4 regions of the Streptomyces sp. NPDC005899 genome follow, and region 2 is predicted to be linked to each of the others. Evidence: riboswitches for the same ligand, from Rfam matches in the RefSeq annotation. Region 2 holds a riboswitch; each other region holds the start of a gene.

The links. A riboswitch is a leader RNA that binds a small molecule or an ion and turns the genes downstream of it on or off. The one in region 2 is predicted to bind cyclic di-AMP.
Positions count from the first base shown of each region.
Region 1: another riboswitch for cyclic di-AMP. It lies ahead of ABZ371_RS22905 (LysM peptidoglycan-binding domain-containing M23 family metallopeptidase); the one in region 2 lies ahead of ABZ371_RS14410 (M23 family metallopeptidase).
Region 3: another riboswitch for cyclic di-AMP. It lies ahead of ABZ371_RS05630 (transglycosylase family protein); the one in region 2 lies ahead of ABZ371_RS14410 (M23 family metallopeptidase).
Region 4: another riboswitch for cyclic di-AMP. It lies ahead of ABZ371_RS22065 (transglycosylase SLT domain-containing protein); the one in region 2 lies ahead of ABZ371_RS14410 (M23 family metallopeptidase).

Region 1 covers NZ_JBEXWB010000235.1:192-5,805, reverse strand. Annotated here, with positions in the region: gene ABZ371_RS22925 (aspartate aminotransferase family protein) at 1-1,158, shown strand, start outside; gene ABZ371_RS22920 (XRE family transcriptional regulator) at 1,372-1,986, shown strand; gene ABZ371_RS22915 (DUF6126 family protein) at 2,044-2,217, shown strand; gene ABZ371_RS22910 (tyrosine-protein phosphatase) at 2,331-3,140, opposite strand; cyclic di-AMP (ydaO/yuaA leader) riboswitch at 3,567-3,727, shown strand; gene ABZ371_RS22905 (LysM peptidoglycan-binding domain-containing M23 family metallopeptidase) at 3,730-4,656, shown strand; gene ABZ371_RS22900 (SGNH/GDSL hydrolase family protein) at 4,853-5,614, shown strand, end outside.
Region 2 covers NZ_JBEXWB010000100.1:11,090-16,703, reverse strand. Annotated here, with positions in the region: partial or broken gene ABZ371_RS14425 (GNAT family N-acetyltransferase) at 1-650, opposite strand, end outside; gene ABZ371_RS14420 (HPr family phosphocarrier protein) at 814-1,095, shown strand; gene ABZ371_RS14415 (GntR family transcriptional regulator) at 1,291-1,995, opposite strand; gene ABZ371_RS14410 (M23 family metallopeptidase) at 2,246-3,016, opposite strand; cyclic di-AMP (ydaO/yuaA leader) riboswitch at 3,030-3,197, opposite strand; gene ABZ371_RS14405 (pitrilysin family protein) at 3,436-4,818, opposite strand; gene ABZ371_RS14400 (pitrilysin family protein) at 4,845-5,614, opposite strand, start outside.
Region 3 covers NZ_JBEXWB010000024.1:21,102-26,715, reverse strand. Annotated here, with positions in the region: gene ABZ371_RS05640 (cytochrome P450) at 1-956, shown strand, start outside; gene ABZ371_RS05635 (transglycosylase family protein) at 1,062-2,117, shown strand; cyclic di-AMP (ydaO/yuaA leader) riboswitch at 2,408-2,576, shown strand; gene ABZ371_RS05630 (transglycosylase family protein) at 2,577-3,275, shown strand; gene eno (phosphopyruvate hydratase) at 3,602-4,888, shown strand; gene ABZ371_RS05620 (septum formation initiator family protein) at 4,989-5,459, shown strand; gene ABZ371_RS05615 (DUF501 domain-containing protein) at 5,540-5,614, shown strand, end outside.
Region 4 covers NZ_JBEXWB010000219.1:1,179-6,792, reverse strand. Annotated here, with positions in the region: gene ABZ371_RS22075 (SIS domain-containing protein) at 1-703, shown strand, start outside; gene ABZ371_RS22070 (hypothetical protein) at 765-1,343, opposite strand; gene ABZ371_RS22065 (transglycosylase SLT domain-containing protein) at 1,567-2,466, opposite strand; cyclic di-AMP (ydaO/yuaA leader) riboswitch at 2,471-2,656, opposite strand; gene ABZ371_RS22060 (hypothetical protein) at 3,012-3,248, shown strand; gene ABZ371_RS22055 (SMI1/KNR4 family protein) at 3,370-3,963, opposite strand; gene ABZ371_RS22050 (NAD(P)H-dependent oxidoreductase) at 4,265-4,717, opposite strand; gene ABZ371_RS22045 (cysteine hydrolase family protein) at 4,827-5,417, opposite strand.

The DNA.
Region 1 (5,614 bases), on a different contig from region 2:
CCCGTCGTGCGCAAGGCGCTCCACGACGTCCTCGACGCCCGGCTCGCCGACCTCACCCGCTTCGACTGCCAGCCCCTGCCCGGGCTGCTGGCGGAGAAGCTGCTGGAGCACAGCCCGCACCTGGACCGGGTGTTCTTCGGCAACAGCGGCACGGAGGCGGTCGAGACCGCGCTGAAGTTCGCCCGGTACGCCACGGGGAAGCCCAGGATCCTCTACTGCGCCCACGCCTTCCACGGGCTGACGACGGGATCCCTCTCGGTCAACGGCGAGGCGGGGTTCCGCGACGGCTTCGCGCCGCTGCTGCCCGACACGGCGATCCGGCTCGGCGACCTCGACGCCCTGCGGCGCGAGCTGAAGCGCGGGGACGTGGCGGCGCTCGTCGTCGAGCCGATCCAGGGCAAGGGCGTCCACGCCTCGCCCCCCGGCTTCCTGCGGGCCGCGCAGGACCTGCTGCACCGGCACAGGGCGTTGCTCATCGCGGACGAGGTGCAGACGGGGCTCGGCAGGACCGGTGACTTCTACGCCTACCAGCACGAGGAGGGCGTCGAACCCGATCTGCTCTGCGTGGCCAAGGCGCTCTCCGGTGGATACGTGCCGGTCGGGGCGACCCTCGGCAAGGACTGGATCTTCAAGCGCGTCTACTCCTCCATGGACCGCGTCCTCGTCCACTCGGCAAGCTTCGGCTCCAACGCCCAGGCCATGGCCGCCGGCCTCGCCGTCCTGGCGGTGATGGACGACGAGGGAACCGTCGCGAACGCCCGCCGCACCGGTGACCTCCTGCGCGAGCGGCTCGCCGCGCTCGTCGGCCGCTACGAGCTGCTGCACGAGGTGCGGGGGCGCGGCCTGATGATCGGCATCGAGTTCGGCCGGCCGTCGTCGCTGAAACTCCGCAGCCGCTGGACGATGCTGCAGGCGGCCCGCAAGGGACTCTTCGCCCAGATGGTCGTCGTGCCGCTGCTGCAGAAGCACCGGATCCTCACCCAGGTCTCCGGGGACCACCTGGAGGTGATCAAACTGATCCCGCCGCTGGTCATCGGGGAACCCGAGGTGGACCGCTTCGTCACCGCCTTCACGGCCGTCATGGACGACGCGCACAACGGTGGCGGACTGATGTGGGACTTCGGGCGGACGTTGGTGAAGCAGGCGGTCAGTGGCTGACGGGCCCCCGCGCCCGCTCCGCGCCACCGCTGAGTGGTCCTGGTCCCTCGGAGTGCGCCGGCCCGTGCCCCCGTCCTGAGCCGGTGGGCGGTGGCGGGCGGTGGTGGGTGCCGGTCCGGTGGTGGGTCCGGTGCGGTCCGTGGCTCCGGCGCCGCGTTTTGCCTCGTAGGTAAGAAAGTTGCCTGTGAGGAAAGACGCTGGCTCAATGGAGGCATGAACCCTCCAGAGGCAGGACCGCACACAGAGCTGCCGGGTATCGCGCCCCGCCTGCGTGACCTGCGCCGCAACCGGGGCCTCACCCTGGAGGGCGCCGCCCGGCGGGCCGGGCTCTCCCCGGCCCACCTGTCCCGGCTGGAGACCGGCAACCGCCAGCCTTCGCTGCCCATGCTGCTCGGCCTCGCCAGAATCTACGGTACGACGGTCTCCGAGCTGCTCGGTGAGATGCCGCCCGAACGTGACGCGATCGTCCGGGGCGGACCGCTCGGGGGAGCGGGCGCCGAGGCCGACGGCTGGCTGTACCGCCAGGCGGGCGGCTCCGGCCGCGCCATGCAGGCGCTGCGGGTCCACGTGCCGTACGGCACCCAGGGCGACCTGGTCCGCGTCCATCCCGGCGAGGAGTGGCTGTACGCCCTGGACGGCCGGCTGAGGGTCGTGCTCGGCGAGACCGTGCACGACCTCGGGCCCGGCGACAGCGCGCACTTCGACTCGCTCACGCCGCACCGGATCGCGGCACTCGCCCGCGGGGGTGCCCAGCTCCTCTTCGTCCACACGCTGCTGCAGAGCCCCACCGCCGAACTGTGCCTGGGCGGCGGACCCCAGCGCTTCTGACCTCCGACGGGCCCCGCCCGGAAGCCCCCGGCCACGTGGCCGCAAGGAAGGAACCCCATGTCCGACTCGGAGCACTACGACCCACTGACGCCGCGCCGGCCGCAGGGGCAGGACACCCAGGAGCGCAAGATGCCCCGGGGCGTCATCATCCGGCTGTTCGCCTACCTGGTGGCCGGGCACGTCGTCGCCGCGTTCCTCTTCCTCCTGTTCACCGTGGCGGGCAAGGGCTGACCGGGCCGGCCCCGACCGGCCGCCGCCTGAGCGCGAGCACAGGCGGACGACGGGCGGATCGGGGCTCGGCGCCGACAGGGTGCGCGGTGCGGACCGGGGGAGCGATGTGTTCCCTACGCGTCCTCGAGGAGCCGTTCACGCAGCCTCTCGCGGGTCTCCGCGGACAGCTTCAGGCCCTCCTGGAGGTAGCGGTCCGTGCTGCCCCAGGTCTCCCGGATCGTGGTGAAGGCGGCGGCGAGGTACTCCGGGTGCGCGCCGAACAGCGGATTCAGAAGCTCCAGCACCTCCTGCGACATCCCCACGGACGAGGTGTCGCTGCGCTTGATGCGGTAGCGGCGGTGCGCGTCGTTGGACTTGAGGTAGTCCGCCTCGATGGCTTCCTCCTCCACACCGACGGCCAGCAGCGAGACGGCGATCGACAGCCCGGCCCGGTCCTTGCCGGCGGCGCAGTGCATGAGCGCTGGCACGCTGTCCCGTGCCAGTGCGTGCAGCACGCGGCTGTGCTCGGCGGTGCGGTCCGTGATGATGGCCCGGTACGAGGCGATCATGCGCGCCGTGCCCTTGCCGTCGGCGAGGATCGAGCGCAGCTGCTGGATGTCCCCGTCCCGCACCAGGCGCCAGAACTCGGCGCCGTCGGCCGGGTCGGAGAGCGGAATGCTGACATTCCGGACGCCCGGCAACTCCACATCGTCTCCGTCGAGCTTGCGGTCGGCGGCGTTGCGGAAGTCGAACACCGTGTGCAGGCCGAGGCCGGCGAGGAACGCGGCGTCCGCCTCGGTGGCGTGTGCCAGGTGACCGCTGCGGTAGAGGCGCCCGAGGCGCACCCTCCGGCCGTCGACGGTCGGCAGACCGCCCACGTCGCGGAAGTTGCGGACACCCGTGAGTTCGATGTCCGTCGGCGGAACCTCTGGCAGCTGCGTCACAAGGACTCCTGAAGTGTCTGGCGCCGGCGCCGCTCGCCGGCGAAGGGCACGCTCGCGACGATACGACATGGGTGCATCCAGCAACTTGGTGACCTCGGCCCGCGCACGGCCTCCCGGTCCGGAGCGTCTGAAGGCCGCGTGCGACATGTCCGTATTGGTGCTTTTAGTAGAACATGCCGTTCTTATGCGGGAGATGGGTGGCCCCAGGTGACCGGGATCATATCCGTGACGGTGTGTGGCGGAACTGCGGACGGGTATTCCCGATGCCGCGCGGAAAGCCAAGATCGGTAATCCACGGAGTGTGACCGGAATTCGGAAGCGGAAATGAAGCGCTCATTCCGGTCGGCGGGAGACGGCTTGTTCCCCACGTCCCGACTCGCTTACGGTCACCGTCAATCCGGACGGAACGCCTAATCCTGCCGCCGCCCGGAATCCGCACCGACTCACGTGTGGCAGGAGCGGGGGAACCAGGTAAGCCGCCGACCGGAGGGATCCGGGACGGCTCGGGGTCAAGTCGCGTCCACCGCGGCCGGGCATCTCCAGTCCGCACCCGACAGCTCACCTCGCAGGCGCCGGAGAGGAAAGCACCATGCCCGCAAAGGGTAAGCACCGCCGTACGAAGACCGGGCCGATCTCGCGTGGCGTCATCGCCGCGGGGGCCGGCGGCGCCGTCCTCGCCCTTCCGCTGATCGGCGCCACGGGCGCCAACGCGGCGGAGCAGGCCGCCCCGGCCGTCAAGCCGGCAGCCGCGGCGGCCCAGGCCGCCCCGACCGCGTCGGTGGCGAAGAAGCAGAGCGCCCCCACGACCTACTCCGTGGTCTCCGGTGACTACCTGTCGAAGATCGCGGCCGAGCAGAAGGTCGAGGGCGGCTGGCAGAAGCTGTACAAGGACAACCGCGAGGTCGTCGGCGACAACCCGAGCCTGATCCTCCCGGGCATGAAGCTGATCCTCGGCGCCAAGGCGTCGGCCCCCGCCGAGAAGGCCGCGCCCGCGAAGCCGGCTCCGTCCGAGCCCGCCCCGAAGGCCGCGGCGCCCAAGGCCGCCGCCCCGGCGGAGAAGACCGCCGACGCCACCGCCGCCTCCGCGGCGACGGACGAGAGCAACGGCTCCGGCTACACCACCCCGGTGGCGGGCGCCGGCGTCACCACCCAGTACCACGCCGCCGGTTCCAGCTGGTCCAGCGGTTACCACACCGGCTCCGACTTCCAGGCGGCCTCCGGCACGAGCGTCCGGTCCATCGGCCCCGGCACCGTGGTCTCGGCCGGCTGGAGCGGTGCGTACGGCAACGAGATCGTCATCCAGCACAGCGACGGCATGTACTCCCAGTACGCCCACCTGTCCTCGCTCGAGGTCTCGGCCGGCCAGACCGTCACCGGCGGCCAGCAGATCGGCCTCTCCGGTTCCACCGGCAACTCCACCGGCCCGCACCTCCACTTCGAGGTCCGCACCGGCCCGGGCTACGGCTCGGACGTCGACCCGATCGCCTACCTGCGCTCGCACGGCGTCTCCATCTGACGCAGCCGCGAGGCGTGGCGGCCGTGTCGGGCAGTGGTCCGGCAGAACGGCAGGGAAGAGGGGCGGTGCGCGGCGGCGCACCGCCCCTCTTCTTATTCCGGCTTTACCAAAATCTGACCGGGTGGTCTATCTCACCACCCGTCAACCCCGTATTACGGTCGCGTAGGTCACATTCGAGGGTGCAGGATATTCCCTTGTGGCAGACGATTCGAGAAACACACAACGAGGCATCATCGGGTCGTACGCAGCGATTGGCGACAGCTTCACCGAGGGCGTCGGAGACCCCGGCCCCGACGGGAGACTGGTCGGCTGGGCGGACCGTTTCGCCGTCCTCCTCGCGGACCAGCTCCCGGTACCCGACGCGGCGGCCGGACCGGTGGACGACCCGCACGGGCATTTCCGATACGCCAATCTCGCCGTACGCGGGCGCCTCCTCGACCAGATAGTCGCGGAGCAGGTGCCGCGCGCCAAGGAACTGGCCCCCGACCTGGTCAGCTTCTGCGCGGGCGGCAACGACATCATCCGGCCGGGCTCCGACCCGGACGACGTGGCCGAACGCTTCGAGCGCGCGGTCGCGGACCTCACGCGGGCGGTCGGCACCGTGATGGTCACCACCGGCTTCGACACCCGTGGCATCCCGGTGCTGCGGCACCTGCGCGGCAAGATCGCCACGTACACCGCCCACGTCCGCTCCATCGCCGACCGCTACGACTGCCCGGTCCTGGACCTGTGGTCCCTGCGGTCCGTCCAGGACAGGCGTGCCTGGGACACCGACCGGCTGCACCTCTCGGCCGAGGGACACACCCGGGTCGCACTGCGTGCCGCCCAGGTCCTGGGCATCGAGGTGCCGGCCGACCCCGACCAGGTGTGGCCCCCGCAGGTGCAGCGCGGGACGCTCGAAGTGCGGCGTGACGACATCCTCTGGGCACGTGAGTACCTCGTCCCCTGGATCGGGCGC
Region 2 (5,614 bases):
GATCCGGGGGCCAGCAGGCGCTGCACCGACCGCGCCTCGGCCCGCTGTTCACGGCCCAGCTGGACGGCGAGGGACTCGGCGGTGGGTTCCAGGTCGAGGGTGAGGTGGACCGCTCCGTCCTCGAAGCTGCGCTGCTGGGTGTAGCCGGCGTCCCGGAACACTTTGATCATCTTGTTGTTGGCGGGCAGTACCTCCGCGGCGAAGCGGCGGATGCCCCGCTCCCGGGCGACGGCGGCGATGTGCTCCAGGAGCGCCGACGCCACGCCGCGGCCCTGGTGCGCGTCCTGGACGAGGAAGGCGACCTCGGCCTCGTCGGCGGGGGCGGAGGCGGGTCTCCCCAGGTCGTCGATCCGGTCGTAGCGGACGGTGGCGATGAACTCGCCGCCGATCGTGACCGCCAGGCCGACCCGGTCGACGTAGTCGTGATGGGTGAAGCGGTGCACGTCCCTGGCCGAGAGGCGCGGGTACGGAGCGAAGAAGCGGTAGTACTTCGACTCGGCGGAGACCTGTTCGTAGAAGCTGACCAGCCGCTCGGCGTCGTCCGTGGTGATGGGCCGGATGCGCGCCGTGCCACCGTCCCGGAGCACCACGTCGGCCTCCCAGTGGTCGGGGTACGCGTAGTGCGGACTCTGCTCCGGGGTCGGCTCCATGGACAGAGCCTACGACCCGGCACACCGGTCGCGGCGGGTCCGGGGGCGGGGCACGCTGGGTGATGTCGCCCGGCGGTGGGCGACGCGCCGTAGCCGGGCACGGCAGCATGCGCCGCATGAGACACTGGTCTAGACAACCCATTGATACGTGAAGGGCAGAACCATGGCTGAGCGCCGCGTCAACGTCGGTTGGACCGAGGGCCTGCACGCCCGCCCCGCTTCCATCTTCGTCCGTGCCGCCACGGCTTCCGGCGTTCCTGTGACGATCGCCAAGGCCGACGGCAACCCGGTCAACGCGGCCTCCATGCTCGCGGTGCTCGGCCTGGGCGCCCAGGGCGGCGAGGAGATCGTGCTGGCTTCCGAGGCCGACAACGCCGAGGCCGCCCTGGACCGCCTGGCGAAGCTGGTCGCCGAGGGTCTCGAGGAGCTTCCCGAGACCGTCTGAACCGGCCGGTTCCCACCGGGACCGCATCGAGCGCCCGAGCCGCGGCACCCCTTCGGGGAGCCGCGGCTCCGCCGTTCCCGGAAGCACTCCCGAATTCCCCAAGGGGAACGCAGGTACCGAAAGGCATGAATAGCGCGATCGGGCAGCGAAAAGAAAGCCCTGCGCGCATTACCTTCTTTGTATACGGCGCCTTTGTTAATGGCGCACGCCTGCGGTGTTTACGGCATGTTGCGAAGTACTCACCCTCGCCGCTCCCGCCCCGCGCGCCGCCCGGTCCGTGCGGCGCAACCGGTGCGCGGCGGTGGCCTGCTCCGCGTGCCGGGCCGCGAGCAGCCTCGCCCTCTCCACGTCACCGCGGGCCACGGCGTCCACGATGGCGCCGTGCTCGGCCCACGAGTCGGCCGGGCGGACCGGCCGCTCCACCGTGTACATCCAGGCGATCTTGTGCCGGAGCTGGGTGAGCAGCGCGATCAGGGCGGGGCTCCCGGACGCCTGCGCCAGCGTCTCGTGGAACCAGCCGCCCAGCGAGCGCAGATCCTCCCCCTCGCCCCGCCGCACCCGCTCCTGACCGAGCCTGACCAGGCCGCGGAGCACCTTGAGGTGCGCCTCGGTCCGGCGCTGCGCCGCCCGGGCGGCGCCCAGCGGCTCCAGGAGCATCCGGATCTCCAGCAGGTCGGCGGCCTCCTGCTCCGTCGGCTCGGCCACGCAGGCTCCGGCATGCCGGCGGGTGACGACGAACCCCTCGGACTCCAGCGTCCGCAGCGCCTCCCGCACCGGGACGCGGGAGACGCCGTAGCGGCGCGCGAGCACCTCTTCGGTCAGGCGGCTGCCGCGCTCGAAGACACCTGAGACGATGTCGTCACGGACCGCCGTGCATACCGAATGCGCGGGAATGCGCATGTCCGAACCTCCGTCTTGATCCCCGCGGAACGCGGCCGACCGACGCCTGTTCTGTGACTCTATTGCAATCCATCGCGATTTCCGACGGAGAGCCGGAATTCATTTGTATTCGCTGCCCGCCGTACGACTCGGCCGCCGGCCGAGACCCACTCCGCCGGCCGGGCACGCCGAAGGCCCCGGCGGGATGCCGGGGCCTGGAGGGCGGACGCGGTGCCGGGCGATGCCGGACCCGTCAGGGCTGCCGGAGCCGTCAGAGCATGACGCCGTGCGCACGGAGGTAGGCGACGGGGTCCATGTCCGAGCCGTACTCCGGCGTCGTCCGCGCCTCGAAGTGCAGGTGCGGACCGGTGGAGTTGCCGGTCGAGCCGGACAGGCCGATCTGCTGGCCCGAGGTGACGCTCTGCCCGACGGAGACGCCGATCGAGGAGAGGTGGCCGTACTGGGTGTACGTGCCGTCCGTCATCCGGAGCACGATGTTGTTGCCGTACGCACCGCCCCAGCCCGCCTCGACGACCGTACCGGCGCCGACCGCGACGACGGAGCTGCCGGAGGCCGCGCGGAAGTCCACACCGGAGTGGCTCCCGGAGGACCAGAGCGCGCCACCGGACCGGTAGCCGGTGGTCACGGAGGAGCCTGCGACCGGGAGACGGAAGGCGTTGAGCCTGGCACGCTCCTCGGCGCGGGCGGCCCGCGCCTTCGCCTCACGCGCCTCCGCGGCGCGGGCCTCGGCCCTGCGCTTCGCCTCGGCCTCCGCCCTGGCCTTCGCCGCGACGTCGGCCTGGTGCCGCTGGGCCTCGGCCTGGGCGGCGATCCGGCCGGCGAGGGTGGTGCCGATGGCAGTGGCCTGGGTGAGCCCGGTGTCGCTGACGGAGGGCGCCTCGGCCTCCGCGGCGAGGGCGGGGGACGCCGTGGCGCCCATGACGCCGGCGGTGGCCAGGGCAGCGATGCCGGCGGCCCGGGCACTGTGGCGCGACAGGCGGCTCGGGGCACGGTGCTTCCCGGTGGCACGGGTGAACGGCATTGAGGGGCTGATCCTTTCCTTCCTTCTCGCCTACCGGGTTAGCTGACGGGTTCGGAGCAGGAAGGTCTCCTACGGGTCCCCGCACCTCTCGTGAGACACGGGCATCCGATTCACCCCAGGGACTGCGTGGGTCCCCGGCTCCCCAGGCTCGCGCCTGACGGGGACTCGGCGATGGCTGCCCGGCGCCGCGGACGCGGCAGATGTCCGACGGACAGCCGGATCGACGCTAGGCCGGACCCCTGTCGATCACCAAACGGACACGGCCTCGTGTCACACATCCCACAGGGCATACAGCACCGGACGCCTTCAAGACGGACAAAAGGGAGCGGGTGGAAGGAACGGACAGAAGGGGGCGGCCCCCGGCGAGCACCTCTCGCCGGGGCCCGCCCCCTTTCTGCCGTCCCGTCAGCCCGGAGGGGTCAGCCGCTGACGACCGACACCTCACCGATGCCCAGCGCCCTGACGGGATCCGCGATCTGCGCGGCGTCCCCGACGAGGACGGTGACCAGACGGTCCACCGGGAAGGCGTTGACCACCGCGGCGGTCGCCTCCACGGTGCCGGTCTCGGCCAGGCGCGCGTACAGCCGGGCCTGGTAGTCGTCCGGCAGGTGCTGCTCCACCTGGTCGGCGAGGGTCCCCGCGACGGAGGCGGCCGTCTCGTACTTCAGCGGGGCCACCCCGACGAGGTTCTGCACGGCGGTCTCCCGCTCGGCGTCGGTGAGTCCCTCGGCCGCCAGGGTCCGCAGGACCGTCCACAGGTCCTGGAGCGCCGGACCGGTGGACTCCGTGTCCACGGAACCGCTGATGGCGAGCATCGCGGCCCCGGTCGCCCCGGAGGACGAGCCGGGCGCCGTCGAACGCAGCACCTGCGCGAAGGCCCGGACCCCGTAGGTGTAGCCCTTCTCCTCGCGCAGCACCCGGTCCAGCCGCGAGGTGAGGGTGCCGCCGAGGCAGTACGTGCCGAGCACCTGGGCCGGCCACACGCTGTCGTGCCGGTCCGCACCGATCCGGCCGATCAGCAGCTGCGTCTGTACGGCGCCGGGCCGGTCCACGATGACGACCCGCCCGGTGTCGTCCGCGGTGATCGGCGGTACCGGACGCGCCCGGCCCGCGTCGCCCGACCAGTCGCCGACCGTCTCGGCCAGCAGCGCGTCCAGGTCCACACCGGTGAGGTCGCCGACGACGACGGCCGTCGCCGTGGAGGGGCGGACGTGCGCGTCGAAGAAGGCGCGCACGGCGGCGGCGTCGATCCGGCGCACCGTCTCCTCGGTGCCCTGGCGCGGACGGGACATCCGGGCCGTGGCCGGGAAGAGCGCCTTGGAGAGCTGTTTGGCGGCGCGCCTGGCCGGATTGGCCTGCTCGTGCGGGATCTCGTCGAGCCGGTTGCCGACGAGGCGCTCGATCTCGCTCTCGGCGAAGGCCGGGGCGCGCAGCGCTTCGGCGACCAGCCCGAGGGCCTTGGCCAGCCGGGACACCGGGACCTCCAGGGACACACGGAGGCCGGGGTGGTCGGCGTGCGCGTCCAGGGTGGCGCCGCAGCGCTCCAGCTCGGCGGCGAACTCCTCCGCGGAGTGCTTGTCCGTGCCCTCGGACAGCGCTCGCGCCATGATCGTGGCGACGCCGTCCAGGCCCTCCGGCTCGGCGTCCAGCGGCGCGTCCAGGAAGATCTCCACGGCGACGACCTGCTGGCCGGGGCGGTGGCAGCGCAGCACGGTCAGCCCGTTGGGCAGGGCGCCACGCTCCGGCGCGGGGAAGGCCCAGGGCCTGGCCTCGCCGGCGGTCGGCTGCGGGTGGAACTCCATCGCTACTCCAGTCACGGCGGCGTCGGTCACTTGTCGGCCCCTTCGTGCGCGTCGGCGGCGTCCGGGGTGGCCGCCCCGGACGCTTCGCCGGGCTCGCCGGCCTCGTCGGACGGTTCGAGCGGCTCGTACACCAGGACCGCCCGGTTGTCGGGCCGCAGGTGCGCCCGGGCGGCCTCCCGTACCTCGTCGGCGGTCACGTCGAGGACGCGCCCCACGGCGGTCAGGGCGAGCTGCGGGTCACCGAACAGGACCGCGTAGCGGCACAGTTCGTCGGCGCGGCCCGCGACCGTACCGAGCCGGTCGAGCCACTCGCGCTCCAACTGGGCCTGCGCCCGCTCCATCTCCTCCGGAGTGGGGCCCTCCTCGGCGAACCTGGCCAGTTCCTCGTCGACGGCCGACTCGATCCGCGGCACCTCCACGCCACCGGACGTCTTGACGTCCAGCCATCCCAGCGAGGGTGCTCCGGCGAGCCTGAGCAGCCCGAAGCCCGCGGCGACCGCGGTGCGGTCGCGGCGCACCAGGCGGTTGTGGAGGCGGGAGGACTCGCCGCCGCCGAGCACGGTGAGGGCCAGGTCGGCGGCGTCGCACTCCCTGGTGCCGTCGTGCGGCAGCCGGTAGGCCGCCATCAGGGCGCGCGCCGGCACCTCCTCGTGGACGACCTCGCGCAGCTGCTCGCCGATGATGCCGGGGAGGGAGCCGTCACGCGGCGGCTGCTTGCCGTCGTGGGAGGGGATGGAGCCGAAGTACTTCTCGACCCAGGCCAGTGTCCGCTCCGGGTCGATGTCCCCGACGACCG
Region 3 (5,614 bases), on a different contig from region 2:
TCTCCAAGGCCTTCACACCGCGCCGGGTCGCCGAGTTCGCCCCGCGCGTGCAGGAGCTGACCGACAGGCTCATCGACTCCTTCGTCGAGGAGGGCAAGGCGGACCTCATCCACGACTTCGCCTTCCCGCTCCCCATCTACGCGATCTGCGACCTGCTGGGAGTGCCGCCGGAGGACCAGGACGACTTCCGCGACTGGGCGGGCATGATGATCCGTCACGGTGGCGGTCCGCGCGGCGGGGTCGCCAGGTCGGTCAAGAAGATGCGCGGATACCTCGCCGAACTCATCCACCGCAAGAGGGAGGATCCCGGTGACGACCTGATCTCGGGGCTCATCCGGGCGAGCGACCACGGTGAGCACCTCACCGAGAACGAGGCCGCGGCGATGGCGTTCATCCTCCTCTTCGCCGGTTTCGAGACGACCGTGAATCTGATCGGCAACGGCACCTACGCCCTGTTGCGCGATCCGGAGCAGCGCGGACGGCTGCAGCGCTCCCTCGCCGCGGGCGAGGAGGGGCTGCTGGCCACCGGCATCGAGGAACTGCTGCGGTACGACGGTCCGGTGGAGCTGGCCACCTGGCGGTACGCGACCGAGCCCGTGACCCTCGGAGGGCAGGACATCGGGGTCGGGGACCCTGTCCTCGTGGTGCTGGCGGCCGCGGACCGCGACCCGGAGCGCTTCCGGGACGCGGACGTCCTGGACCTCGCGCGGAGTGACAATCAGCACCTCGGGTACGGCCACGGGATCCACTACTGCCTGGGAGCGCCGCTGGCCCGTCTGGAGGGGCGGACGGCGCTGGCCACCCTGCTGAGGCGACTTCCTGACCTGCGGCTCGCTCCGGAAGCCGACGACGTGCGGTGGCGCGGCGGGCTCATCATGCGCGGACTGCGCACTCTGCCCGTGGAGTTCGATCCCGGACAAAAGGGCACCGAAGGTGACAGTCTGTCAACTCCGTGACTTTCACGTGATCTCCCCTGCATCGACTTGTGACACACGTTCGAGTGCGGCTAGGTTCACCGTTCGACTCACCCGTCACATGTCAGTCACACGGAAGGCAATCCCATGGGCTCCGCGAACGGCAGACACCGTCGCCCTCGTCAGGCACCCGCCATCGTCGTCGCCGCGGGCGTGACGGGATCGGCCATCGCCATCCCGCTGCTCGGTGCGGCAGGTGCGCACGCCGCCGAGGCGTCGACCTGGGACCGGGTCGCCGAGTGCGAGAGCGGTGGCATGTGGAGCGCCGACCTCGGCAACGGCTACTACGGCGGCCTGCAGTTCTCGCAGGACACCTGGTCGGCCTACGGCGGCACGGCGTACGCGGCGCGGGCCGACCTCGCCAGCCGCTCGCAGCAGATCGCGGTCGCCGAGAAGATGCTGGACGCCAAGGGGCCGCAGGCGTGGCCCAGCTGTGCGGTGATCTCCGGTCTGGCGATGGACGACTCGCTGCCGGGCGTCGACCCGGGCGGTGACCCGAGCGCCGCACCGGCGGACTCCGCGAGTCCCTCGGACACGTCCGTGCCGGCGGCATCGGACGGGACCGGCAAGGCGGACAGGTCGGGCGCATCGGGCGCGAAGGGTGACGCCGGCGCGGGGGAGCGGGACGGAGAGGGTGCCGAGGGCGGCAAGGCCGCGGGTGCCGAGGCGTCCGGCAGTGCCGGCTCTCCTGCGTCGTCCCCCTCCGCCACCCCCTCGCCCGACGCCTCCGCCGACGCCGGAGCCGCACGGGGCGAGGATGTGACGGGCGGCAAGCACCGCGGCACCCCGGCTCCCGAGGCGAGCGCCGGGACGGGTGCGGAGAGCGACCGCGAGTCCGGCCGGCACGCCTCGCGCGGTGACGCCGAGGCGCGCAAGGGCGCGGCGGCGGGCCTCGGTGGCACGTACACCGTCCGCGAGGGCGACAACCTCTGGGCGATCGCCGACGCGCAGGAGCTGCCCGGCGGCTGGCCCGCTCTCTACGAGGCCAACAAGGACGAGCTGGGCTCCGACCCCGACCTCATCCTCCCGGGCCAGGATCTCGACCTCGGGGTCCACGAGGCGGCGGACTCCGCCACCGCGGACACGGAGGCAAGCGCGAAGACCGGGGCGGAGACCGGCGCGGGGTCCCCCGCCGGCGACTGATCGAAAACGGGAAAACACCCCGAAAACGGGGGTAGTTCAGAGGCCTATGTCCACTTATGCGTAAGTGAGACATGGGTCTCTTTGCTTCAACTGGCGCACCACGGCCGCCCGCTCGGCTCAGATCGCCTCCGACCTGCGGAAACGATTGACCTTGCGAGGGCGGTTCGCGCTGATAACCCGTTATGTCCATCTTTGAATGTCGGGGTTGCCTGTGTTTACGGTCGTAACCGCTCGCACCGCGGGCACCTTCGACCGTCACGCCGAATCCTGCCGTCGGCCGAAGGGGACAGACGCGTAAAGCGCCGTAGGCAGGAGCGGGGGACCCAGGTAAGTGCCGTGCCCGGCCGTCGAGAGACGGTCAGGACCGGCTTGGGGTGAAGTCGCCTGCCACAGCGGGCGACCGGGCGACTCACAGCCCGAACCCGACAGCTCACCTCGTAGGCGTCGGTGAGGAGAACCATGCTGCTTTCCAGCAAGGCCAAGCACCGCCGCTCGTCCAAGGCCGTCCGTGTCGCCACCCTGGCCACAGTCGCCGGCGCCGCCGTCGCCGTCCCGCTGATGGGTGCGACGGGCGCCTCCGCCGCCTCCGTCTCCACGTGGGACGCCGTCGCGCAGTGCGAGTCCGGTGGCAACTGGTCCATCAACACCGGCAACGGCTACTACGGCGGCCTGCAGTTCTCGGCGTCCAGCTGGGCGGCCGCCGGCGGTACGCAGTACGCCTCCCGGGCCGACCTGGCCACCAAGAGCCAGCAGATAGCCACCGCCGAGAAGCTTCTCGCCATGCAGGGCCCGGGTGCCTGGGCCTGCGCGGGAGCCGGCGGTCTGACGAACGACGGCGTGGACCCGGGTGTCGACACCGGCTCCGCGAAGAACGGCGACACGGCCCCGCAGGCCGCGCCGGAGCGCAAGGCCGAGCAGCCCACCACGCGCAGCGAGAAGCGCACGGCCCCCGAGGCCGAGAAGACCGTCACCACCCCGACCGGCGGCAAGGTCGCGAAGGGTGACGGCGAGTACAAGGTGAAGACCGGCGACACCCTCAGCAAGATCGCCGCTGCGGAGAACGTCAAGGGCGGCTGGCACAAGCTGTTCACGCTGAACGACGACATCGTCCAGAAGGCCGACCTGATCTTCCCGGGTCAGCAGCTCCACCTGAAGTAGTCCCGGAGCTCTCCTCCCTCCGGGACGAGGGTGCCCGTCGGCACCCGAAGTGCTCCCCGGCCCGGCGCGCTCACACCCCCCGTGTGCGCCGGGCCGGGGCGCGTCCACGGGTCCGCGGAGGGCCGGCGATGCCGGTGAGCGTTCAACCTTTGTAGTTACTGGCCAGTAAATTTCTGGAGATTCGCCCGGAATGCAGGCTCTTGGGTCCTTTTTCGTCCCAGGGGACGGGCGGTCGGCCGACGGAGCGGGCCGGGCCGGTTAGGCTCGTGTCGCAAGGCCACAGTGACCCTGCACATCCAGTGTCATATCCCAGAAGGAGATGCCTCGTGCCGTCCATCGACGTCGTCGTAGCCAGGGAAATCCTCGACTCCCGGGGCAACCCCACGGTCGAGGTCGAGGTCGGCCTCGACGACGGCAGCACGGGACGTGCTGCTGTTCCGTCCGGCGCCTCCACCGGCGCGTTCGAAGCCATCGAGCTTCGCGACGGTGACCCCAACCGCTACCACGGCAAGGGCGTCGAGAAGGCCGTCCTCGCCGTGATCGAGCAGATCGGCCCGGAGCTCGTCGGGTACGACGCCACCGAGCAGCGCCTCATCGACCAGGCGATGTTCGACCTGGACGCCACGGAGAACAAGGGCTCGCTCGGCGCCAACGCCATCCTCGGCGTCTCGCTCGCCGTGGCCCACGCGGCTTCCGAGGCATCCGACCTCCCGCTCTTCCGCTACCTCGGTGGCCCGAACGCGCACCTGCTGCCCGTTCCGATGATGAACATCCTGAACGGCGGCTCGCACGCCGACTCCAACGTGGACATCCAGGAGTTCATGATCGCGCCGATCGGCGCCGAGTCCTTCTCCGAGGCCCTGCGCTGGGGTGCGGAGATCTACCACACGCTGAAGAAGGTCCTGAAGACCAAGGGCCTGTCCACCGGTCTCGGTGACGAGGGCGGCTTCGCGCCGAACCTCGAGTCCAACCGCGCAGCCCTCGACCTCATCCTCGAGGCCGTCAAGGAGGCCGGTTACGTCCCCGGCCGCGACGTCGCGCTCGCGCTGGACGTCGCCGCGTCCGAGTTCTACAAGGACGGCGTCTACGAGTTCGAGGGCAAGTCCCGCTCGGCCGCCGAGATGACCGAGTACTACGAGGAGCTCGTCTCCGCGTACCCCCTGGTCTCCATCGAGGACCCGCTGTACGAGGACGACTGGGCCGGCTGGAAGGTCATCACCGACAAGCTCGGCTCCAAGGTGCAGATCGTCGGCGACGACCTCTTCGTCACCAACCCCGAGCGCCTGGCCCGCGGCATCGAGGAGGGCTCGGCCAACGCGCTGCTCGTGAAGGTCAACCAGATCGGTTCGCTCACCGAGACGCTGGACGCCGTCGAGCTCGCGCAGCGCAACGGCTTCAAGTGCATGATGTCCCACCGCTCCGGTGAGACCGAGGACGTCACCATCGCCGACCTCGCCGTCGCGGTGAACTGCGGCCAGATCAAGACCGGCGCACCGGCCCGCTCGGACCGTGTCGCCAAGTACAACCAGCTGCTGCGCATCGAGGAGATCCTCGACGACGCCGCGGTGTACGCCGGTCGCTCCGCGTTCCCGCGCTTCCGCTTCGAGGGCTGACAGCCCCCGGCAGGAGCTCGGCGCACAGCCTCCGTCCGTCCCCGCACTCGGTCCCGTACCGTGTGCGGGGACGGACGTGCGTAACGGGGAGGCGTGAGAGATGGCCGGGAAGGACCGCGACCGGTTCTCCACCACGACCAGGCTGCGGCTGCTCGGCGAGCAGACCGCGGCCCGTGTCTACCGCTCCCAGAGCCGGCGTCAGGCCCGCCGCTCGCGGCTCACCGGCCGGGCGGCGTTCCTGGCGCTGATCGTGTGCTCGCTGGTGGTCGCCCTCGCGTACCCGATGCGGCAGTACGTCTCCCAGCGCGACCAGATCGCCGAGCAGGAGAGGCTGTCACGTGACGCGCGCGAGCGGACCGAGGAGCTGCGGGACGAGAAGGCGCGGCTCAAGGACGACGCGTACATCCGCCGTCTCGCGCGGGAGCACCTCCACTACGTCATGCCCGGGGAGACGGGTTACACCGTGATCGACCCGGACGCCGCCGAGGTCCGCCGCGGGGAGCCGGGTGCGACGGGCAGGCCCTGGCACTCCAGCCTCTGGGACGGCGTCGACAGCGCGGACAGCGAATGACCCGTGCGCGTACGGGGCCGGGAACCGCCCCGGTACGCGCACCGATACCCACAGACCGACCGATGACATTCAAGGCAGGCATGGACACGCCCCCTCCGCAGACCGAATCCACCACGCCCACCGCCGCGGACATCGCCGCGTTCGAGCAGCAGCTC
Region 4 (5,614 bases), on a different contig from region 2:
CGCGTTCGCCGCCTCGGAGTTCCCCTTCGGCCGCCGGTACGACCGGGTCGTGGCCCTGACCCGCTCGGGGACGACGACGGAGGTGCTCGACCTGCTGCTCCGGCTGCGCGGGACCACGGCCACCCTGGCGGTGACGGCCGACCCCGCCGCCCCGGTCGTGCAGGCCGCCGACGAGGTGGTCGTGCTCGACTTCGCCGACGAACGGTCGGTCGTGCAGACCCGGTTCGCCACGACGGCCCTGACCCTCTTCCGGGCCCACCTCGGGCTGCACCGCGAGGAGGCCGTGCGGGACGCGGAGACCGCGCTGGCCGAGCCGCTGCCCGAAGGACTGGCGGCGTGCACCCAGTTCAGCTTCCTGGGCCGGGGGTGGACGGTGGGGCTGGCCAACGAGGCGGCGCTCAAGATGAAGGAGGCGTCGCTGTCCTGGACGGAGTCGTATCCGGCGATGGAGTACCGCCACGGCCCCATCAGTATCGCCACGGCCGGGACGGCCACCTGGATGTTCGGCACCGCACCGCGGGGCTTGGCCGAGCAGGTGCGGGCGACCGGTGCCCGCTGGGTGGAGAGCGGCCTGGACCCGCTGGCGGATCTGGTCAGGGTGCAGCGGCTCGCGATCGCCCGGGCACTCGCCCAGGGCCTCGATCCGGACCGGCCCCGCCACCTGACCCGGTCGGTGGTCCTCGGTGGAGCGGCCGGCGCCTGACTTCACGTACGGACGCGGGTGCCGGGCGGGCGGGGCCCGGCACCCGCGTCACGCGACCGGGTCAGGCCTCGTCGAAGTGGGCGTCGAGCGCCGCGTCGAGGTCCGCGGTCCACTGCGCGAGGCTGCTCCGGGCCGCCGCCTCGACCTCCGCGTTGAACCACCGGCGGCTCGACAGGTGGACGGTGACGGTGAACCGGCGCCCGAAGCGGGCGGTCTTGACCTCGACAGCGCCGATCTCGGACCAGTCGAACTCCGCCTCCTGGTCGTCCAGCGTGAACCGGACACCGTCCCGGTCGACCCGGATGGACCCGCGCCGGTCACTGACCTCGAAGACGGGCCCTTCCGCCGCGGGCTCCGCCTCTGCGGGGTCCGCGTCGCGCCCTGCCGCAGAGCCGTCGGCGTCCTCCCGATCCGCCGGGTCGTCCGCCGCGGCCCTCTCGGTGGACTCCCGCGCCTCGTCACCGGCAGCCGCGGCGTCAGCCGGGCTCCGCGACCCGGCGGGCACGTCGGCTCCCTCGGGCGCCTTCTCCGCTTCCTCCTCCGTCCGCGCGGGGGCAGGGGCCGTCAGGCCGGGGATGTACGCCGGGTCCGTGCCCGCGGCGAACGCTGGCTTCGTGTTGGAATCTATGCGCTGCTCCACGGCGGGCAGTATGGACGACGAACCTGTACGTGACCAGTCGCCCGGGAGCCGGGGGCCCAGGACACGTACGCCCGCACCCCGTGCGGGCACTGCGGCCGACGTCCGCTCCGGGCGGCGTGCACAGCCTTCCCGTCGTCCCGCGCACGCGAAGACGGGTGGTGCGGGCCCGTCAGAACCCGCACCACCCGTCAGACGCGGTGGTCCGCTGTCACGCGGTCACTGCTCAGTAGGCACCGAACACGTTGTCGATCGAGCCGTACCGGTCGGCCGCGTAGTTGCACGCTGCCGTGATGTTGGCGACCGGGTCGTAGCTGTCCATCGACGTACCGGGCACGTGGTAGGCCTGGAACGTGGGGTCGATGACCTGGAGCAGCCCCTTGGAGGGGACTCCGTTGATCGCGTTGATGTCCCAGTTGTTGATGGCCAGCGGGTTGCCCGAGGACTCGCGCATGATGTTGCGGTGGATGCCCTCGTAGGTGCCGGGGATGCCGTGCTCGGCCATGACGGCCAGCGACTCCTTGATCCAGCCGTCGAGGTCGTTCGTGTACGCGACCGGTTCGGCGGCTACGGCCTCGGTGGCGACGGCGGCCGGCGCACCCTGCGCGGCGAGCTCCGTGGTCCGCTCGGAGCGGTCCGCGCGGTCGGTGCTCCGCTCGGCGCCGTCCGGGGAGGCGGAGGTGGCGGAATCGGCCTCGGCCGCGTTTCCGGCCTTCTTCCCGTCCTTACCCGCGGCGTCCGCCGCATTACCGGAGGACTTGGCGCCGATGGTCAGCTTCAGGCCGGGGTGAATCAGGTCCGGGTTACCGCCGACAGCCTTTCGGTTGCCGTTGTACAGCTCCTGCCAGCCACCGCTCACGGAATGGTCACGGGCGATCTTGGAAAGGGAATCACCCAAGATCACGGAATAGGTGACGGGTGCGGACTTGTGTGCGGCAATTTCCTTGCCGGACACGGAAGTCGACGTCGTCGCCTTTTCCACGGCCACCGGGTGCGCCGGTGCGGCGGACGCTCCGGTCGCGCCGATCACGGGGAGGGCGAGGGCGGCCCCACCCGTGCTCACGGCGATGATGCCGCGGGTGAGCGAACTGGCCCTGGAACGACGGTGCTTGGACTTTGCGGGCATGCTGAATTCCTCTCCGTCGCCTGCGAAGTGAGCTGTCGGGTTCGGGCTGGAGATGCCCGGCCGCATGCGAATGCGACTTCACCCCGAGCCGTTCCGGATACCGGATCGGCGCTTACCTGGGTCCCCCGCTCCTGCCGTACGAGATGTGGTCGGGTTCCCGGACGGCGGCAGGATTCGGCGTTCCATCCGGAGTGATGGTGACCGTAGGCGAGAAATGCCGAAAGGAACAAGCCCCGAATTCGTGATCACAATTCACAGGCAAGATCAATTCATGCGCATTCATGTAACCGACCCCACACGCCACTCTCAACTTCTCTGGGGCGCAAGGGAACCGGGTGGGGCGTGACAGCGTCCCGGACGCGTGGGGTGACGCTGGTCACGGCGCCCGATAAGGGCGATTTGCGCCGCGCGGCGACAGCGAGGCCCTCGACAACACCCGTATGGAAATTAAGGTATTAACTCAAGAAAGAACCTAAATCGGGCATACGACTCAGTTGCCTCAAGTGTGGGCATACCGAGGGTCGTCGCGTGGAACGCGTCTCCGTATGACCGAAAGCGTGAACCCCGACCTCTCGAAGCCACGGATCACCGTCCTGCCCGTCCAGCCCGGGGACCCGCCCTTCCGCATCGTCGAGATCGACGGCGAGGTCGTCGGCGGGGCGGCCTCGATGACGGACGTGCTGCTCGCCGCTTCGGCCGCCGGTATCACCGTCCACGACCTCGACGACCCGGCCGTCGTGCGGTGGGTGGGCGGCGGCAAGCTCACCTGGAGGCGTCATTGAGCCCGGGGCCCCGGCCGCCGGAGCCGGGGCCCCGTGAGCACGTCATGACCCGGTGGCCGGCTCGGGCCGGTGGCACGTCGGGGGTTGGCCCCGACGGTCCCGGCCCTGCCGTGGCTTCGGCTCAGCCGGCCATCGGCGCACCCGTCCAGGGGTCGAGGCCGGCTCCACGGCGGGCCCGCTGCACGGCCCGGCTGACGAACGTGTGGGGGCGCGTCCGCGCCGTGCCGTCCACGGTCACCGGTGACATGTCGAAGCCGCCGGTCAGCAGTCTGCGCAGGAACTCGGCCATCCCGAAGCGGTACAGCGCGAAAGCGGGCGCGGAGCGGTCTCCGCAGACCACCACGGGCCAGCGGTCGGGGTCCTCGTCCATCGTCAGCCAGCACAGGACGGCGGCCTCGGCGGTAGCCCCCCAGGCGAGCAGGGAACCGGGGTCGAGCAGCAGGTCCGGGCCGGCGGGATCGGCCCACACCTCGTCGGCCTCCGCCCTCCACACCTGCCGTACGGCGACGGTCCGCTCGGCCATGGCGTCGGGCGTCCGTTCCCCCTCCCCGGCGTCCACGGGCAGCGGGCGGTGGACGACGATCGCGTCGTCCACCGAGCCCTCCCCGTAGGCCCGCATGAAGGCCTTGTAGTCCGCCGGGAAGCGGGCACCCCAGCGGGCTTCGGCCACCGCCCAGTCGACCTGCTCGTCGATTCCGTACGTGGTCGGCAGCAAGGGCCCGAGGGCCTCGATGGGCCCCGGTAACGCCGGCCGCCCTCGTCCCGCGCTCCGCCCGATCCGCCGGGTCCGCGGAATCCAGCCGCTCATGCCCCGTACCCGCACCTGGCGACTCCCGCCTGTCCACGGGAGGACCCGCTCCTCCCACAGAATCCAGCGATACGCAGGTCCCATGCATCACACCGCCGCGAGGGCGGGCGGCGGGAGCACCGGCCGGGCCGCGCGCCGAGGCGGTGGGGCGGGCCACCGCGCGAACCCCCGGCCCGCGCCGTCAGGGGGCGCCGCCGGAGGCACACCGTCAGTCCATCAGGCCGGCGGCGACCGTCGCCCCCAGCTCCCAGCAGGCCTCGACGTCCGCCTTTCCCGGCTCGCCGGTGACGGTCACGACATCGGCCGCACGGCGCCATCCCAGGCCCGTGGTGATCGACTCGACGCCCCGCACGGCACCGGTGACGTCGTTTCCCCCGTGCACGTAGTAGCCGAAGGGCCGCCCGCGCGTCTCGTCCAGGCACGGGTAGTAGACCTGGTCGAAGAAGTGCTTGAGGGCACCGGACATGTAACCGAGGTTCGCCGGGGTGCCGAGCAGGATTCCGTCGGCGTCGAGTACGTCGGACGCCGTCGCCGAGAGCGCGGCTCGCCGGACGACGCGCACGCCTTCGATCCCGTCCGTCGTCGCGCCGGCGACGACGGCTTCGAGCAGCGCCTGGCAGTTGGGCGAGGGGGTGTGATGGACGATCAGCAGGGTGGGCACACCTCCGCACCCTGCCGTCCCCGCCCCCGGACCGCAAGCGAGCGCGCCCGCCGGCACGGCGGCGTCGGCGCGTTCCGCCTGCCGCGTGCCGGAGGCCGCACCCGGGTGGTCACCTGAGGGACTCCCCCGACGGGACGACGACTCCGTACAGGTCACTGATCGTCGCGAGCGCGCCCTGGTGGATCTGGCCGGCCGGCAGGAGCCCGCCCACCGAAGGCAGAGAGCGCGTCGCACACGCGTCGGCGACCACGGTGGGCCGGTTCCCCCGCAGGAAGGCGCCCTCCGCGGTGAACGTCACGCACATGTGTGTCATGAAGCCCGCGATGACGACGTCCGTGTGGCCCGCCGCGTCGACGTGCTCGCCCAGGTCGGTGTCGACGAAGGCGTTCGGCACCTTCTTGATCACGACCGGCTCCCCGTCGGCCGGCGCGACGCTCGGGTGGATCCGCCCGATGTCCGCCCGGATGTCGTACGCGGATCCCGGTCCACCGTCGTTGACGACGTGGATGACGCTCGTGCCCGCCGCCCGTGCCCGCTCCAGCAGGGCGGAGGCGGAACGGAGCGCGGCCTGCCAGCCCTCCAGCTCCATGACGCCCCCGACGTAGGTGTTCTGGTAGTCGACGAGGACGAGGGTCGCGGCGGCCAGCGCGGCGGGCGTCTCGTCGAAGCCGTTGAGTTCACGCAGAGTTGTCGTAGTCATCGCAGTACCACCTCGGTCGCGGGTGCCGGTCCGGCCCGCCGGTACGGGTCCGCACGCGTGGTACGGACCCGGGCCGGGCCGTGTGCCGGCCGGCGCGGCTCACCCGTTCGGTGAGCCGCCTCCACGAAGCTACGGCCGGCAACGGAGTGTCTGCAATGTCGTCTAACATGCAGATCCGGACATGCGCACCAGGAGCG